DNA from 3 places in the Ralstonia mojiangensis genome. Region 2 is predicted to be linked to each of the others. Evidence: predicted binding sites of a transcription regulator. Region 2 holds the regulator's gene; each other region holds the start of a gene.
What was found. The regulator FliA, encoded in region 2, starts transcription of late flagellar genes. The targets are predictions, from matches to a motif close to CTAAAGTTTNNNNNNNNNNNGCCGNTA.

Region 1 (6,239 bases), on a different contig from region 2:
TCACGTACTGCGACTTTTCCCCCGAGCGCTACACGCGCGAAGTTGACATCCGCGTGCTCCAAAACGACTGAAAGCGCACTGCGCCAGACCGGTGCAGAAACGGCGCCACACACCCCGCGATGGGGACTTGTTCGCCTAAAGTATTCAAGCTAGTCTGCGCCCCTTCCCCAGAAAACATATTTATTTGTGAAGCGACGCTTTGCCGACAGCGTATTGGCACGGCAGTTGCATTCATGGCGCCATCTCAGCGGCGGCGGGTTGAGCCACCTGCCGCCCCAATGCTGATTCAGTCGATTCAACACACCGGAACCACAAGAGGGAGAAATCAATAATGCAACTCAAGCGACGTTTTTCGCTGGCCGTGCTGGCCGCCGCCGCAGGCCTGACCGCAGGCGCGGCGCAGGCCCAGTCGTCTGTGACGCTGTATGGCCAGGTGGATGCCTGGGCGGGCGCCACCAAGAACCTGGGCCAGGACCGCGCCTGGGGTGTCAACTCGGGCGGCATGTCGACGTCGTACTGGGGCATGAAGGGCAGCGAAGATCTGGGCAACGGCCTGAAGGCGATCTTCACGCTGGAAGCGTTCTTCCGCCCAGATACGGGCAAGTCCGGCCGCTTTGATGGCGACCACTTCTTCGCACGTAATTCGTTTGTCGGTCTGCAGTCGAACAGCTGGGGCTCGATCAAGCTCGGTCGTAACACCCCGCCGTACTTCGTTTCGACGATCCTGTTTAACCCGTTCATCGATTCGTACACGTTCTCGCCGATGGTGTTCCACACCTACCTCGGCAACGGCCGTACGGGCGCCGCAGGTATCTCGGGCCTGGTGGGGGATTCGGGCTGGGACAACTCGATCATGTATTCCACGCCGGACATGGGCGGCCTGACGGCTAACCTGATCTACGGCGCGGGCGAGCAAGCCGGCCACAACGGTCAGAACAAGTGGGGCGGCAGCCTGCTGTACTTCCGTGGCAATTTTGCAGCCACGGCGGCGTTCCAGCAGGTGCGTTACGACGGCGCCCCTGGCGACCTGAACAGCTTGGTGGCCGGCTTCGCGCGCCAGACGGCGGGGCAGCTGGGTGCCACGTATGACTTTGGCGTGGTCAAGCTGTACGGCCAATATCAGTACATCAAGAACACGATCAGCACCGGCGACGCCAAGAGCAACGGCGGTCAGCTGGGTGTGTCGATTCCGGTGGGCCCGGGCAGCGTTCTGGCGTCGTACGCGTACACGAAGACTTCGGGTGCGGCTGACGTGAAGCGCAACACCTGGGCAGTTGGCTACGACTATTCGTTGTCCAAGCGCACCGATGTATATGCGGCGTACTTCCGCGACAAGGTGTCGGACCTGTCGACGGCCGACACCTTCGGTGTAGGCATCCGCGCAAAGTTCTAAGCCTTTCGCGTTCTGCTTTTCCTTGTCACCGCCCGCGTCTCGACACCGCGGGCGGGCATTTACAACGGCGTCCGGATTCCGGGCGCCGTTTTTTGTTATGCGGAAAAGCCGAAAGGGCGGCTGCGTCAGCCCGTGCGCGCCAGGCGCAACGGCGGGGAGGACGGCGCTGAGGCCTCGGTCCCAATGTTCGACTGATTCAGCAGCATGGCGCCGCGTTGCGTGGCAACGAAGACGGCCTCGGTACGGCTGCGCACTTCCAGCCGGCGATACAGCGCGTTGATATGCGCCTTGGTTGTCGCCTCGGAAATACTCAGCATGCGGCTGATGGTTTTGACCGGATGCCCGCGCGAAAGCAAGACGAGAATCTCATATTGACGCTGCGTCAGACCGAGCAATGCGCCATCGTCATTACCGTTGGCAGAACCTGCCGCAATGGCTTCAGGCCGTGTCAGCACGATCGACGCCGGCACATAACGGCCGCCGGCGAGTACCAATTCCAATGCCGCTGCAATCAATTTGCCGGAATAGCTTTTCAGCAGATAGGCCGAGACATTCAATTGCATCAGCGTCCGCACGTGCGCAGCGGAATCGGTTTCGCCCAATACGGCGACATGCCGGGGATGCGGCTGTTGCAACAGCCGGGAGAGGGCTGGCAGATCGTCGATGCCGGGTAAGGGCAAGCCGATCAGGGCCAGTTCGGCGTCCGCATGCGCCGCGAGGTTTTCAAAGAGAGCTTCGTCTGGCTCGACGCTGACCACTTCTGTGATGGCCGGCAAGGATTGCAACACATGGGTCGCGCCGGCACGCACCAAAGGGTGTGCCTCCACTACGATTGATTTCACTGCGCCGCCTGTCTGGTTATGGTTTGTTTGCCCATTTCCGGAATCAGCTTGTTGCCGCGTCTATTTGAACCCAGCAGGTCCAAAATCAATATGGCCGTGCTTGTGGAAATGCTTCTGGCGTGCGGTCTCGGTATATTTCCCCGTTCAACCGGCAGTCACCGCAATGCGGTGCCGCCGGGCCGAAACCTTGGCACGCCATTTCAGGCGCAAATTCCTTCCGGTTTTTCTTGTTTATGTCGCCAGGCGCGGAGGATTAACTCCGCCAAAATCGCAGAATAAATCCCCAGCATGCTTGTTGCACCCATCAATGGGATGTAAACCTTTTTGTTTACCCCGATCGGTGGTGTGCTAGACCCCCCTATAGATAGCAGGATCAGGCAGCAGCAGCTAGCCCCACTTCACGCCCATTGACGTGAGCGTAAAGCGTGGCTTTTGTACCCAAAAAACGTGTTGTGGTGGCTTATTGCGCGACGACCGAGAAGCGTGGCATCGACAGCGGTTGCTTGCCGTCGCGGCCATAGGGTGTGCCGCCGCCGTTGTTGGCAGCATGCAGGACGGACAGCGCGTTCTGCGTGGCGCGCAGGCGCAGGTCGATCAGGGTGCCGTTGTCGATGTTGCGCTGGCGCAGCAGGCGGGCCAGGGCCAGGTTCTCGTCGAACAGGCGGCTGGCGGTTTCATCGGTACGCAGGTATTTGACCAGCCCGTACGGATCAGCGCCGCCGTGCTGAGCCCACCACAGGCGGCGGTCGCGGTCGGCCTCGCCAAGGGCGGCGAGCTGTTTCTGCTTGGTCTGGGTGATGCGCTCAAGCTCGACCATGTCGCCATCGCGCAACGCCTGCGCTTCGGCATCCAGGGTGAGGGTGGCTGCGCGCAGCAGTTCCTGCTCGTCGGCAAGGGTGCGGATCAGCAGTGTGTTGTCCATGTGACTACCTTCGGCTTGGGAGCTTGGGCAGCCGCCGGCCGGCACGCCGCCCCGCCGCGATCAGTCCGGAGTCGAAAACTCTCGGACCGGCGGCGTCAGAAAATGCAGGGGACGGACGACGGGAATGCCCCGTCAGACCTTCTTGGATCGCGTGGAGAGCAGCGATTGCGCGTCGGAAAGCGCCGCATCGGCGATCTTGCCGGCGTCCATCTTGAGCGTGCCGTTCTGAATGGCACTGCGGATCTGCTCGACGCGCGCGGCGTCGAAGTCGCCGCTGCCCACTTGGCGCGAGACTTGTTGGACCGACAGCGACGGCGCATCGCCGGTGTGGCGCGTAGTGCCCGAAGCCGTCGTAGCGGCCGGGGACGAGCCGGTCGCGCGCGTCGACCCGGACGCAGCGTCCTTGGTCGGCGCAACGGCCGGCGTGTTGTTCACGATATGGTTGATTTTCACGGGTGTCTCCGAAGAGCGCGTTCATCCTAACACCCATATCGGCCAACCCCGGCCCAAACTTTAGCGGCGGGTAACGATAACGCATCACAGTGTGAAAGTGATCTATCGCTATCAATTTGGTATCAAAACTGGATCGCCACGACGCCGGCGGACTGCGCGATACCGGAGACGACATTGCCGTTGGCAGTGCGCACCTGCGCCACTTGGCCCACGGCAGCCTGGTTCATGGCTCGGCCGTCGCTGCTGACCTGGAAGCCGCCGCCCTCGGCGATGAGCTTGACAGTCTGGCCGGCCTGCACGGCAACCGGCAGGCGCAGGCTTTCGGCGCGCAGCGGCTGGTTGGCGGCCACGCTTGTGAGCAGTACACGCCCCACCACATCGGCCGGCTGCTGCACGACCGAGGCTGGCAGCATCGAGAGATCGCCCGTGCGGGCTTCCAGATCCCCCATATCAAGCGTCTTGCCCGGCGGAAGCTGGTGCGAGGCGACGTAATACGTCCCCGTAATCTGAATCGTGGCCGGTACCCAGGCCGCCCAGGCGTGCGGCGAGCGGCAGCGCACGCCCACTTGTATACGGCCGCGCAGACGGTTGGCCGCCGGCAGCATCAGGTCGATCTGGTCGCAGGGCTGATTGGCCACGCGGGCATCTACCGGGCCGACTTCCACCGACGCACGTGGCGTTCCCGTCTCATTCGTGCCGCCCAGGATGTCCAGTTGCGACTGCAGTTGCTGCTGAATCTGCATCTGGATGGCGTTCGGGCCCTGGATGGTGGTGGGCTGCGCGGGCTGTTGCACGGCTTGGGCCGGCGGATAGCCGACGCGCACCATGCCCTGTGCGTGCGCCAGGATCGGGTGCGCGATGCTCGCCAGCAGGCCCAGCGCCAGGATCAACAACAGCTGGCGCTTGCGCCCAGCCAGCGGCATGGCCGTGGCGGCAGGTCGGTTCTGGTGGTGCGCGCTGCGTGCAAACCGCGTGGACATGGAGAGCCCCTTCATCAAAAGTCCGGTGAAGTTTAGCCACGCGTGCGCGAACGCCAAATGCGGAAATGTCGGCCAATCCCCCCCTTATTCGGACGAATGGTCTTGCACACCGGCCCCTAGACTTTGCAACGTGGTGAAGTCCCTGGCGTTGTGCGGTTCCTGGCCGTACAGCCTGCCCCGGTAGACGGCTAGGTTGCCCATTCTTCGGCCAGATATCGGAATCGCAGACAGGTCTTTTCCACTGAGGTTGCATGACGGCAACTCAGCATGACAAGCGGTTCAGCGGTTTTGGAGACGGCATCGGCGGTTTTGAAGGGGCCGCTGATGCCGAGTTCTCCGGCCGAAGGGAACGTGCAACACGCAAACGCAATACAGAACGCAACCCAGGCGGGTGGCAGCAGTAACCAGGGCGCCACGCGCAAGGAATGACAGACATGGTCGACAAGCTGGATCAGTTGTTCGGTTTTCAGGAGCAGGCGCTGCACCTGCGCTCGCAGCGCCACCAGATTCTGGCCTCGAACATCGCCAACGCCGATACGCCCAACTACAAGGCGCGCGACTTCGATTTTCAGTCGGCGCTGCAGAAGGCGGTCGGCCAGCAAAGCGGTAACAGCCTGCCGATGACGGCAACGGCCTCAGGCCATCTGACAGTGGATGGCGCACCGGCCGGCGATGTGTCGCTGATGCAAGCGTCGCTGTCGCAGCAGACCAAGGCGCTGCAGGGCGAAGTGCAATACCGCACGTCGCAGCAGCCGTCCATCGATGGCAACACGGTCGACATGGATGGCGAGCGCATGCGCTTTGCCGACAACACCGTGCGCTACGAGGCCGATCTGAGCATCGTGACGCAGAAGATCAAGTCGATGCTGGCGGCGATTCAGAACAGCTAGCGCGACGTAGCAAGAGCAGCAGACAGGCATTAAGACGACCGCGCTGCAATCACGCGCGGCGAAAGAGGGGCGGGAACTGTGTGGCGCTCCGGGCCGGGAAAGATCGGTCCGGAGCAAGCCGCCATACAGAACAACCGGATCGGTTCGGCAGCAATGCCGGCAACAGTGTTTGAAGACATCGGAATCAACATGTCGCTATTCAAGGTGATGGATGTAGCTGGCAGCGCGCTCACCGCGCAGTCCAAGCGCATGAACGTGGTCGCCTCCAACCTGGCCAACGCCGAAAGCGTGACGGGCCCGGACGGCAAGGCATACCGCGCCAAGCAGGTGGTGTTCTCGCCCGCGCAGGAGTCTGACGACTACGCCACCGGCGTGTCGGTCGACCGCGTGGTGGAAGACACCGTCACCCCCATGAAGCGCATGCACCAGCCAGGCAACCCGCTGGCCGATGCCGACGGCTACGTGACCATGCCGAACGTCGATGTGGTGGACGAAATGGTCAACATGATTTCTGCGTCGCGCTCGTACCAGGCCAACGTGGAAGTCGCCAACACCACCAAGACGATGGCCTCCAAGGCTCTGACCCTGGGCCAGTAAGCGGCTCCATTCTCAGCGAGACACCAACATGACCGTCAGCTCAACCACCAGCACCACCGGCGCCTCGAGCACGACCTCGGGCAACCAGCTTGCCATCACGAGCGGCAACGACCTGCAGAACACGTTCATGCAACTGCTCGTGGCACAGTTGAAGAACCAGGA
Region 2 (6,239 bases):
GATTGGCAAGGCTGTCGCCGCCGGTGTGGGGGGCGCCACCCTCTCCGCGCTGCTCGTCAGCCTGGGCAAAATCGACTTGCGCGATTCGGCCTCGTTGGCCCGCGCACTGCCCGCCTTCGGACGCACCGCACAGGACTGGCGCACCATCCTGAGCGCGAGCATCAAGCGTGGTGATACCGCGATGATCGAGAACAAGCTCATCGCGTACTACGCAGGCATTGAGCGCTACGCCAAGGCGCGAGACGTTTCACCCGAGCGCCTGCCCCACATTCGCGCGGTGATGGAAGAGACGCTGGCCGCCATCGGCATGCTGCGCGACCGTGCCAAAGCCGGTGCGAAGCCCCAGCTCAGCGAGGAAGAGCGCGATGTCCACATTGCGCGCGTCACTTCCACCTGCCTGGAACTCGTGGATGGCTACCTCGGCCTGCCCGCGTCCCAAATGCATTTCATGCACTCTGGCGTGCGCTTGGGCCAGCTGGGGCGTCTGGCATCCACGGTGGGCGGCGTGGTAAGCATCGGCGCGTGGGGCGGCATGATGCTGGAGGGCTTTGCACCGCCGGCGCTGGCCATCACCATGATGGCCGGCAGCACGCTCAACGCCTTCTACCATGGGCTGCTGCGCTACAGCTTCCGTCGTGGTTTCGACTACGGCAACAGCGATGTCGTCCGCTCGCTGGTCCACGGTTCGTACACGCTGTCGTCCGTTGGAACGATCGCCTCTGCACTGACCCATGCGCCCAGCGTGGCGGGGGCCGTGTCGGTGGGCGGTTCGGCGATCTACCTGATGTCGACGCTCAAGGAGGTCGCACCGAATTTCATGCCAGGGGTGCTTCGTGCCGGCGCGGGGCTCACAGTGCTGGCGGAGACGACCGCGCTGATCTCGGCCTGGGTCAACTCGGTGCAAGGAGCGCAACCCCCGCAGCCGAATCAACCGCCGCAGCAGACCGGTCCTGCACAGCCACCGCCGCACACGCCGGTGGTGCCGCCCCCGCCCCCCGTGCCGCCCGCGCCGCTGACGCACCTCGTGCCCGCCGTCACGCACGACGTACTGGCCGGGGAATCGCTCTCGCGCATCCTGCGCAACGAGGCGGACCGCGGCACGATCGTGGTCGGCCCGACGTATCGCGAATTGCAAGTCGTGATCGACGAGGTTGCGCGACTGAACCAGATTGCCAATCCCAATCTGATTCACATCGGGCAGAACCTCATCATCGTGCCGGCGCATCAGGCGCCGGGGCCAGGCTGAGCGCAGGCCCGGCGTGTTGTCGCGTCTACGCACCCACGTAGTCGCGCACGCGCACGGGCCACCCTACGCTGCACATTCCCCTTCCCTCCGGAGCACGCTTCATGTCGAACCACCACGCATTCCGTTCCATCCGATCCGCCCTGCGCGTTGCCTTGACGTGCGCCACCTTGACGGCACTGACCACCGCGCCTCAGCTCGCACAGGCGCAAGCTGCGTCGCGCCTGGCGGTGTCGCATTACGACGTCTTGCGTACCGAGTTGTTCTCGGGCATTCCGGTCACGGCGGTCTTCTCGCCATCGCAATGTCCCAACGGGCAAGGCGTCGGCGCCAAGGCTGCGGCCCCGGTGGTGCACGGTGGTTTTGCGGTGCGCGACTTCATGGAAGTTGAAGGCAGCAACATCGGCTTTGCCAATCAGCACCTGACCCTGCGCCCCGACGGCACGCCCGTGCTGGAACTTGCGCTGTACCGCGTAACGCCCGACGACAAGGCCACGGTCACGGTGTCGTTTCTTTCGCCGCTGACGTATCAGGCCGTGTCGGCGCCGCAGACGTTCCAGTGCGCGATCGGCGCGGGCCTGGACTTTTCGATTGGGCTGGCAGGCCTGTTGCGGCGGTAAGCGGATGCGGCTTGCGCGAAATCACCCCTTGGCGATATCGCGCAGGCCAGGCAGGTCGAGCAATTCGATCTCGCCATAGGCGACCCTGAGAATGCCGCGTGCCTGAAAATCCTTGAGCACGAGATTGACGGTCTGTCGTGACAGCGCGAGCAGCAAGGCAAGCTGCTCCTGCGGCACGCGAAGCACGCGGCGGGTGCCGAGGCGCAAATCGCCGTAGCCGGCCGCCATCAGCAGCAGGCGCCGCGCCACGCGCACGGATGCCGGCAGCAGCGCCGTTTCTTCAAGCACGGAAAAGGCGAGACGCAGCTTGTGCGTCAGGAGCAACGCAAAAGCGTGCGTGTGCTGCGGCGCACGTTCGAGCAGATCCATCAACGCGGTTTGCGGCATGTGGAGCAACACGGTATCGCCCTCACCCCGCGCATCGTGTGTGCGCGCCTGGTTGTCGAACACGCCGATCTCGCCAAACCAGTTCACGGGTTCCAGCACGGCCAGCAGCGCCTCGCGGCCGTCGGCCGTGGTGGCGCGCACGCGAATGCCGCCTTCCACCACGCAATACAGGCCGTCGGGCGGATCGCCACGGCGAAACAGCACCTCTCCATCGGCCAGCCGGCGCACGATCGCCATGTCGATGAGGAGTTCTTGCAGGGGCTTGCTGAGCCCGCCAAACCAGTTGCTGGCGTGCAGGCGGTCTCGGTACAGCGCGGCTGAGAGCGGGCCGGACGGTGGATTGCTTCGGGCGGGGGCGGAATCCATGGGCGCGGGGGCAGTGGAATGTGGCGGATGCGACAGGCCCGAAACACGGATGCGCTGTCTGCGCCACCATCCGGCACGGTAGGACACGCTCAACGCATGGCACTGTCTACGATTGGACGATGATAACGACGGCACCGCGCGGACGTCCACGCCGTACTTGCGTAAGCTATGCGCCACCAGGCATGACTTCAGACGGTCCGCCCCGCCACCCCGGAACACTTCGCCCATGAAGAATCCCGATTACAACCCCGCCAAGCCGCACCACACGCCGGACGGATTCCGCAACCGCTATCCGCATCCGCGCCCCGACGCCGATTTCTGGCAATGGCAACGCGAGCGCCGCCGCCTGAAGCTGCCCAAGCCGCCCACGCACGACCTCTCCTGCATCCCGCCAAACCTGGGCGCCATCCACCCGCCGCCCGAGGTTCCGCAGCTCACCTGGATCGGACACGAAACGCTGCTGCTCCAGATCGACGGGCTGAACGTGCTGACCGACCCGGTGTTCTCCAAGCGCGCCTCGCCGCTGCCGTTTGCCGGGCCGCGCCGCCATCAGCCGCCGGGGCTGTCGCTCAAGCAGTTGCCGCATATCGACCTGGTGCTGCTCTCTCACAACCACTACGACCATCTGGACCGCGCCAGCGTGCGCGCGCTGATGCGCCAGCCGGGCGGCGCACCCATGTTCTTCGTGCCGCTGGGCATCGACCGCTGGTTTGCGCGCAACGTACGCGGCACGCGCCTGGGTGGCGACAACCCCAACGTGCGCGCGTTCGACTGGGACGACGAAGCCCGCTTCGGCCCCTTCACCGCGCACTTCTGCGCCGTGCAGCACTGGTCCGCACGCGGCCTGTACGACCGCAACCACACGCTCTGGGGCAGCTGGGCGCTGCTGCATCCGCGCCTGCGTTTCTGGTTCTCGGGTGATCTGGGCTATTCGCAAGACACACGCGACATTGGTGCGCGCTTCGGCCACTTCGATGTGGCCGCCATTGCCGTGGGCGCCTACGAGCCGCGCTGGTTCATGAAGGCACAGCACATCGACCCGACCGAAGCCGTGCAGGTCATGCAAGACATCGGCGCACGGCAGGCAGTGGGCATCCACTGGGGCACGTTCGAGCTGACAGACGAAGCGCTCGATCAGCCCATCACCGACTTGGCCCACGCGCTGAAGGCCGCCAACGTGCCTGCCGAGCGTTTCGTCCTCTTCAAGCATGGCGAGACCCGAGTGTGGGATTCCGCCGCCTCAAGCCTTGTGACCGACGTCCCAAAAGAAAAAGCGCGGCCGCGAAATGACTCGCTGGCCGCGCAGTAAGAAACTGGCAGGTCAAGCACAGACCAAGCGGCGCAGCCTAAAGGCGGCGGCGCTCGATTGACATCAGATCAGGTTGGCGTCGGCAGCCATGCGCGATCACGCAGGCGCGAGCGGATGCGGGCGATGGCCTGGCTGTGGATCTGGCACACGCGCGATTCCGACACGCCCATCACGGCGCCGATTTCACGCAGGTTCAGATCCTGCTCGTAGTAGAGGCTCATCATGAGCTTTTCGCGCTCGGGCAGTGCCTCGATGGCAGCAACAACCGATTCGCGCAGGTCGTGGTCCAGCAGTTGGTCCAGCGGCGTGGCGTCGTTCTCGGGCGCGCGGTTCTCGATGAAGGCGTCGGCGTCTTCGCGGTCGAAATCTTCGTAATACAACAGCTGGCTGCCTTGCAGGTCGACCAGTTGCTTCTGGTATTCGGCCAGCGACATGCCCAGCGCGGCGGCAATCTCGGTTTCGGTGGGCGCGCGGCCCTTCTGCTGCTGCAGCTTCTGGATCGCCTGCTCGATCGTGCGGGCGTTGCGGCGCAGGCCGCGCGGCAGCCAGTCGGAGCCGCGCAGTTCGTCCAGAATCGCGCCGCGAATACGCTGGGCTGCGTAGAACTCGAACTGCACACCCTGCGTTTCCTCATAGCGCGACAGCGCGTCGAGCAAGCCCATCATGCCGGCCTGGATCAGGTCGTCCAGCTCAACGCTGGCGGGCAGCTTGACCATCATCTGGTTGGCAATGCGACGCACCAGCGGTGCGTACATGGCCATCTCGTCGGACTTGGTCTTGCGACCGGTTGCGGTGTACATATTCATGCCTGCCTTTGACGCCTCGTTCATGCTGCGCCTCAATAAACCAATTCGGCCGCGCGTGCGGTGGCGCGGGGCGTCGCAGTCGAAGTCGACATTGACGTGTCTTGCGCCGATTCATCAGCCGGCTGTGCCGGTGCCCGCGCCGACATGACCACCCGCGACGGCGCACTGCCATCACCGGCTTGGGCCTCGGCGCTGGCCCAGCTCAACATTTCTTCGGCAAGCTGGCGGAAGGCCATGGCCGAAGGCGATGCGGGAAACGCGCTCGCCACGGGCTTGCCGAGCGAGAGCGCAAGTTCTACGTGCCGGTCCTCAGGGAGGTAGCCAGCGAAATCGATACGGGTGTTCAGGTACTGGCCCACGGTATTGGCCAGGTTACCGAACACGCGCACGGCGGAATCCACCGAATGCGCGCCGCACACCACGGTGCGGATGCCCGCGCTGCCTTGCAGCACGGCGGTTTTCTTGAGCAGCGTGTACGCGCTCTTGATGCCTTCCGGGCCATCGGAGAAGGTCAGCAGCACGTCGTCGCAGACTTCAGCCACGGTGCTCAGCGCCCGGGTGCCGAAATGCGCGGCCACGAGCGTCACATCCGCCGTCTCGTCGTACTGCTCGAGCACGCCGGGCATGGCGAGCATGGTCTGCGCGTTCACCACGGCCGTGTCGCGGCCCATGGCGGACAGCGCGATGCGCAGGTTGTCGACAAAGTCGTCGACCTGCTCTTCCGCACCGATCACCAGCACACGGCGGGCAGCAGCATGACCGAGCATGCGCCGCAGCCCTGCGGCTTGATCCTTGGCGAATGGCGTCGTCATGGTCGCCCCCTTGTCAGGCGAAATCGAAAGCGGCCAGGCCAGGTTCGCGGTTACGCGCGGCGCCTTGCGCCACGAGCAACGATTCATCCGAATCCAGCGTGAACGACGACTGCTCCGCACCAGCCCGGAACGAGCGATGGATCAGCAGCTTCTTGTTCGGCACCGCAATGTCCTCCGGCACGCGCTGGCCGTACGACACGTAGTGCAGCGGCAGGCGGCGGCGGATCATCACGTCCATCGCGTGGCCCACGGAGGCAGCCTCGTCGATCTTGGTCAGGATGCAGCCGGCCAGGTTGGCGTCGCGGTAGGCACCCACGACTTCGTCGAGCGTCTTGCCGTTGCTTGCAGCGTTCAGCAGCAGCAGGCGCTTGATCGACGGGCCCACGGCATGCAGCATCGCCATCTGCTCGGACACGGCGCGGTCACGCTGGCTCATGCCGATGGTGTCGATCAGCACGACGTGCTTCTCGCGCAGATCGTTCAGCGCCAGGCTCAGGTCTTGCGCGTCTTTCACGGCATGCACCGAGACGCCCAGGATCTTGCCGTAGATGCGCAGTTGTTCATGGCCACCGATCCGGTAGCTGTCGGTCGAGAGCAGTGCCACACGCGATGCGCCATGGCGCAGCACGAAGCGCGCGGCCAGCTTGGCGGTCGTGGTGGTCTTGCCCACGCCGGTCGGGCCCATCAGGGCAAACA
Region 3 (6,239 bases), on a different contig from region 2:
ACTGCGTGGATGGCCGCACCGTGTGGGTTTCCAGCAACTGGACGCCCCTGTATGCCGACGGCGGTCATTCGATGACGGCCTCCCCGCGGGCGTCGGAAGCCGGCGCGACGCCATACTCGGTGCTGGTGTCGCTGGTCGACATCACGCAGATCCGCGAAGCCCAGCAGCGCATCCGGCATCTGGCCACGCACGACACGCTGACGGGTTTGCTGAACCGCTCCGCGCTGGAAGATCGCCTGGAGCACGCGCTGGCGATTGCACGCCGCAACCGCTCGCGCGTCTCGGTCATGTTCCTTGACCTGGATCGTTTCAAGAACGTCAACGACACGCTGGGCCACCAGTTTGGCGACATGCTGCTGCGTGAAGTGGCGGCCCGCCTGCAGGCCTGTGCGCGCGAGGCCGACACCGTGGCCCGCCTGGGCGGCGATGAATTTGTCGTCATGCTCGAAGCGCTCGATGGCCTGGGCACGCGACGCGTGGCCGAGCGCATTCTTTCGGCCATCAGCGCGCCGTTCCATATCGAGGGGCAGGAGCTGTACCTGGGTGTGTCGATTGGGATTGCCGTGGCGCCGCACGACGGCGACGACCCGAACACGCTGCTGCGCAAGGCCGATGCCGCCATGTACCTGGCAAAGGAGCGCGGCCGCAACAACTTCCAGACCTTTACGAGCGACCTGGACGATCGCGTCTCGCGCCGCTTCCGCATTGAATCGGGCCTGCGGCGTGCGAGCGACCGCAACGAGTTCTACGCCGACTACCAGCCGCGCGTAGACGTCAGGAGCGGCCGCATCGTCGGCGTGGAAGCGCTCATCCGCTGGAACTCGGCCGATTTCGGCCGCATGATGCCTGGCCAGTTCATTCAGGACGCCGAAGAAACTGGCCTGATCGTCGAGATCGACCGCTGGATTCTGCGCGCCGCCTGCGACCAGCTTGCGCGCTGGCGCCGCATCGGGCTGCCGGACTTGCGCATGTCGATCAACCTCTCGGGCCAGGCATTCAGCTCGGGGCAGCTGAGTGCGATGGTGCGTGGCGCGCTATCGACCAGCGGCTTGCCCGGCAACGCGGTGGAACTGGAGATGACCGAAGGCATTCTGATTCGCGACGATCCGTCATTGCATGCGTTGCTCACCGAGCTGCGCGCGATGGGCGTATCGCTGGCGCTGGACGATTTCGGTACCGGATATTCGTCGCTGTCGTATCTGCACCGCTTCCCGATCGATACGCTGAAGATCGACCGCTCGTTCGTTCAAGACCTGCCGCATGTGGCGGAACGCGCGGCCATCACGCGGGCCATCATCATGATGGCGCAGGCCATGGGCATGAAGACCGTGGCTGAAGGCGTGGAGACCACCGGCCAGCTTGAATTTCTGCGCGAAGTCGGATGCGACGAGTTTCAGGGCTATCTGCTCACGCGGCCGTTGGAGCCAGCAGCGGTGCAGGACCTCGTGCGCGAAAACGCTCGCCGGTACGGCGAGCGTGTTCCCCGGTTTCTATAAGTCTTAAGTCTATTTAGGGTGCCCCGGAAAGCGTAGCGAGCGCCCCGAGGTTGGCGTGAGAAGCGCAGCCGTACACGTGTACGACGAGCATCGCAAGGCCAAGATCGGGGTGCGCAGTAGCTTTACGGGGCACCCTAGAGTTGCAGGCCGTTGCTGACCACGTACATGGTCAGCTCGGCGTTGTTGCGCAGCTTCATCTTCGAGAGCACCCGCCCACGATACACGCTGACCGTCTTGACGCTGATCTGCAGCGCCTCGGCAATCTCGCCCAGCGTGCGGCCGGAGCCCAGCATGCGCAGCGTCTGGAATTCGCGGTCGGAAAGGATGTCGTGGCGCGGCTTATCCCAGTCGACATTCAGGTTGTCGGCCAGGACTTCCACGAGGTCCGACGGCAGGTATTTCTTGCCCTTGGAGATGGCGTTGACGGCGGCCAGCAGCTGCGGCTGGCTGGCGTCCATCGGCAGATAGCCAGCGGCGCCCGCCTTCAGCGCCCGTACGGCAAGCAGCGCTTCAGGGTGGCGGCCCAGTGCCAGCACAGCCAGGCGCGCATGCTGCTGGCGCACGGTCTTGATGGTCTGGAATTCGTCTCCGGTGGCCGATTCCACCGAGAAGAGCATGACGTCCCACTCGCGCTGGGCGAGCAGGTCGTTATTGGCATCGCGCAGGTCCGGCACGGCCTCGATCTGCCGGGCCAGGCGCGAATCCTTGAGGATCTGGCGCAGGCCGACACGGGCAATATCGTGCGGTTCGACGATCAGGACATTGAGCATGGTGGGGGTTGCGGGTCAAACGCGGGCTCGCATCGAGCTCTTCTTTCCGCCCGCTGGCCTTCCGGCCGAACTGGCGGGCTTGCAACTCCCCATCTGTGCACTGTGTGGCGCTCTATATATAGAGGGATGCTGGCGCCTATGAACTGGTCGAACGAGTATAGCCGAGGGCCTGCAGGCCAAGAAGCAGGCTCGCAGCCTCTTTTGGAGGGGTGCCGCAAGTCAGGCGGCCGCAAGCCCAAACCGCCGCCGACGCACAAATTTGTCAAGGCGACCCTAAACTTTCCTCAGAGGCCACCGATAACCTGAGTACAACGCAGACCTGATCCCCTTCAAGTTGCAGGTCACGTTGCCCGGCCTAGCCGGAATTAGCAAACACGGGCAACAAACCATCGGGAAACTTAGGAGCCGTCATGTCCCTCAGCCTCAATACCAACATCTCGTCCCTGCAAACGCAGCAAGCACTGTCGGCATCGAAGGATGCCCTGCAGACCTCGCTGCAACGTCTGTCGACCGGCCTGCGCGTGAACAGCGCGAAGGACGATGCCGCTGCTTACGCTGTGGCCTCCAGCCTGACGACCACGCTGAACTCGCAAACCCAAGGTATCCAGAACGCCAACAACGCACAGTCGTACCTGCAAACGGCTGACTCGTACCTGGGCCAGGTTGAAAACAACCTGCAACGTATGCGCCAACTGGCTGTGGAAGCCAACAACGGCGGTCTGTCGACCACCGACCAGGCCAACCTGGACAAGGAATACCAACAGCTGGCCACGGCCAACAAGAACATCGAGACGAACGCCAACTACAACGGCGCCAAGCTGTTCGACGGCACGGTGACCTCGACCACGTTCCAATACGGTCAGAACGCATCGACCGACGTCGCTACCGTCACCAACGCCAACCTGGCAAGCTTCGGCACGCTGAGCGGCACGAGCGTGACGTCGACGGCCAACGCAACGGCAGCCCAGGCGAAGATCGACACCGATCTGGCCAGCCTGAAGGCAGCCCGCGCTGACCTGGGTGCACAGCAAAGCGGTCTGACCTCGACCATCAACACGCTGACCTCGTCGAACACGGCGCTGTCTGCCGCCAAGTCGGTGATGATCGATACGGACTATGCGTCGGAAACGTCGAACATGACTCGCCAGAACATCCTGCAGCAAGCGGGTACGGCGATGCTGGCGCAAGCCAACTCGGCACCGAACAGCATCCTGAGCCTGCTGAAGGGCTAATCGGTAAGCTGAATGCCACCCAGCTGCCTGGCGGCTGGGCCAAGGGCCGGCGCTCCTCGGGGCGTCGGCCTTTTTTCTTTTGTCGGATACCCCTCCTTTTCGTGGGTGGCGCCTGCATAACCTGCCCTAAAGAAGCTGCGGCCCGTGCCGTTGTGTAGAGAGACTTCCGCCGGCGCAGACGCTTATCAGACCCGATCATGGCGACTACCACTACCACCTCCTCGACCAGCACCTACGTACCGCCGATCTCGATTCCTGGCATTGGGACGAGCATCGACGTCAACTCGCTGGTGTCCAGCCTCATGAAGGTGGAAAGCCTGCCACTGACGCAGCTGCAGACGCAGCAAAGCTCGTACCAGACGCAGCTGTCGGCTGTGGGGTCGCTCAAGAGTGCGCTGTCGACCTTCCAGACCACGCTGTCGAACCTGACGAGCGCGTCGAACTACAGCGCGATGAAGGCCAGCGGCTACGACACCTCGATGCTGAGTGCGTCGGTAACGGGTTCGGCGCCTGCAGGTTCCTACGCTGTCAATGTCTCGCAGCTTGCGCAATCGCAGGTGCTGGCGGCGCAGGGGCAAACGTCCACCACGACCGCCATCGGCAGCGGCGCGTCGACCACGATTTCGTTTTCGTTCGGCTCGGTGTCGGGCGGCTCGCTTTCGGGCGGCAAGTACACCGGTTCGACGTTCACGCAGAACGGCAACCTGGCGGGCGGCTCGATCACGATCGACTCGTCCAACAACACGCTCGCGGGTATCCGTGATGCGATCAACTCGGCCAACGTGGGTGTCTCGGCCAGCATCGTGAACGACGGCAGCGGCAGCCCGTACCGTCTGGTGCTGACGTCGACCGCGGGCGGTTCCAGCTCGGAGATGAAGATTTCAGTGTCGGGCGACTCGACGCTGCAATCGCTGCTCTCGCAAGACCCGGCCGGCACGCAGAACATGACCGAGGTGACCACGGGCCAGAACGCCCTGGCCACCATCAACGGCATTGCCGTGCAGAGCCCGACCAACACGTTGTCGAACGTGGTGGATGGCACGTCGTTCACGCTGTCCAAGACGGGCAGCACCAACGTGACGGTCGCCAACGACCCGACCGCCACCACCACCGCCGTCACCAACTTCGTGAACGGCTACAACGCGCTGCGTACGCAACTGAACGCGCTCACCAACATCGACACCACCAACAAGGCTAACAACGGCCCGCTGGCTGGCGACGTGAGTACCAAGACGCTCATCAACCAGATTACCGACGTGCTGGGCCAGGCGGTGGGCAACGGCAATTACCAGTCGCTGGGCAGTGTGGGCGTAACGATGAATTCCGACGGCACGCTGTCGGTGGACAACACCAAGCTGTCGGCTGCCATTGCAAAGTCGCCCAGCCAGGTTGCCGGTTTGTTTGCCGGTACCGGCACGGCCACCGATTCGCTCGTCAGCGTGCCGACGTTCTCCGATTCCACGCAGGCCGGCAGCTACGCCGTCAACGTGACGCAGTTGGCCTCGCAGGGCACGCTCACGGGTTCGGCCGCTGCCAACACGACCATCACGGCGGGTGTGAACGACACGCTCGCGTTCAACATCAGCGGGATGTCCGTCAACGTGACGTTGGCGGCCGGCAGCTACACCGCGGCGACGCTGGCTGCGCAAATCCAGAGCCAGATCAACGCATCGACCACGCTGCAGAACGCCAAGGTCAACGCATCTGTGTCGGCCAATGCCAGTGGTGTGCTGAGCATCACCGATAGCCAGTTCGGCTCGGTGTCGGCGGTGTCGGTGTCGGGCAATGGGGCTTCGTCGCTCTTCGGCGGGAGCCCCACGGCTAGCAACGGTGTGGATGTGCAGGGCACGATCAACGGCGTTGCAGCAACCGGTTCGGGGCAGAACCTGTTTGGGATCGCCGGTTCATCCACCGACGGCTTGACCGTGCAGATTGCCGGTGGTCCGCTGGGCGCCCGTGGCACGGTCACGGTGCAGCGCGGTTACGCTGCCCAGCTCAACACGGTGATGACCAACCTGCTGTCGTCCAGCGGCATGGTGCAGAACGAGACGGACTCGATCAACAGTTCGCTCACCTCGCTTGCCAGCCAGATCACCGCCATGCAGACGCGGCTGGATAACAAGCAGGCGCTGTACTACACGCAGTTCAACGCGTTGTCGGCAGCGGTGGCGAGCATGACGAACACAAGCAATTACCTGACGACGCAGCTCGCGGCCATTACAAAGCAGACTTCGAGCAGCAACTAAGCCAGGTTCAGGTTTAGAGCACAACCCAAAACAAAACAGACTACAGCGAGGACCTTTTCCATGTACGCTGCACGCCGTGCCATCGGTGCCTATGCGCAAGTCGGCATCGAGACGTCCGTGGTAGACGCAAATCCGCACCGCCTGATCGCCATGTTGTTTGAAGGCGCGCGCGCCGCCATCAACCTGGCCAGCGCCGCCATCCAGCGTGGCGACGTGCTGGCCAAGGTGCGGGCGTTTGACAAGGCCATCTCGATCATCGGCCAGGGCCTGCAGGCCAGCCTTGATCACCAGCGCGGTGGCGACATCGCCGTGCAACTGAACAATCTGTACGACTACATGCTGCGCCGCCTGCTGGTGGCCCACGGCAACAACGATCTGACGATCCTCGCCGAAGTGGACGCGTTGCTTGTCCCGCTGCAGGATGCGTGGCTTGCCATTGGCCAGATGGGCCAGCCTGGCACCGCCGTGGCGAACAGCCACCTGAGCGTTGTGAGC

Region 1: a site for FliA is predicted at 3,647-3,673, ahead of flgM (flagellar biosynthesis anti-sigma factor FlgM). Genes of this name have one in related genera too.
Region 3: a site for FliA is predicted at 3,625-3,651, ahead of fliD (flagellar filament capping protein FliD). Genes of this name have one in related genera too.

Annotation. Positions count from the first base shown of each region.
Region 1 is NZ_JAMXHU010000004.1:463,530-469,768, reverse strand. It holds gene NG898_RS18795 (GntR family transcriptional regulator) at 1-71, shown strand, start outside; gene NG898_RS18790 (porin) at 332-1,393, shown strand; gene NG898_RS18785 (LuxR C-terminal-related transcriptional regulator) at 1,519-2,235, opposite strand; gene NG898_RS18780 (flagella synthesis protein FlgN) at 2,696-3,157, opposite strand; gene flgM (flagellar biosynthesis anti-sigma factor FlgM) at 3,290-3,610, opposite strand; gene flgA (flagellar basal body P-ring formation chaperone FlgA) at 3,733-4,590, opposite strand; gene flgB (flagellar basal body rod protein FlgB) at 5,025-5,480, shown strand; gene flgC (flagellar basal body rod protein FlgC) at 5,670-6,077, shown strand; gene NG898_RS18755 (flagellar hook assembly protein FlgD) at 6,106-6,239, shown strand, end outside.
Region 2 is NZ_JAMXHU010000005.1:378,217-384,455, forward strand. It holds gene NG898_RS22150 (LysM peptidoglycan-binding domain-containing protein) at 1-1,246, shown strand, start outside; gene NG898_RS22155 (VirK family protein) at 1,348-1,863, shown strand; gene NG898_RS22160 (Crp/Fnr family transcriptional regulator) at 1,885-2,616, opposite strand; gene NG898_RS22165 (MBL fold metallo-hydrolase) at 2,843-3,925, shown strand; gene NG898_RS22170 (RNA polymerase sigma factor FliA) at 3,994-4,755, opposite strand; gene NG898_RS22175 (MinD/ParA family ATP-binding protein) at 4,764-5,543, opposite strand; gene flhF (flagellar biosynthesis GTPase FlhF) at 5,557-6,239, opposite strand, start outside.
Region 3 is NZ_JAMXHU010000004.1:422,352-428,590, reverse strand. It holds gene NG898_RS18570 (sensor domain-containing protein) at 1-1,496, shown strand, start outside; gene NG898_RS18565 (LuxR C-terminal-related transcriptional regulator) at 1,631-2,266, opposite strand; gene NG898_RS18560 (flagellin N-terminal helical domain-containing protein) at 2,677-3,498, shown strand; gene fliD (flagellar filament capping protein FliD) at 3,696-5,744, shown strand; gene fliS (flagellar export chaperone FliS) at 5,805-6,239, shown strand, end outside.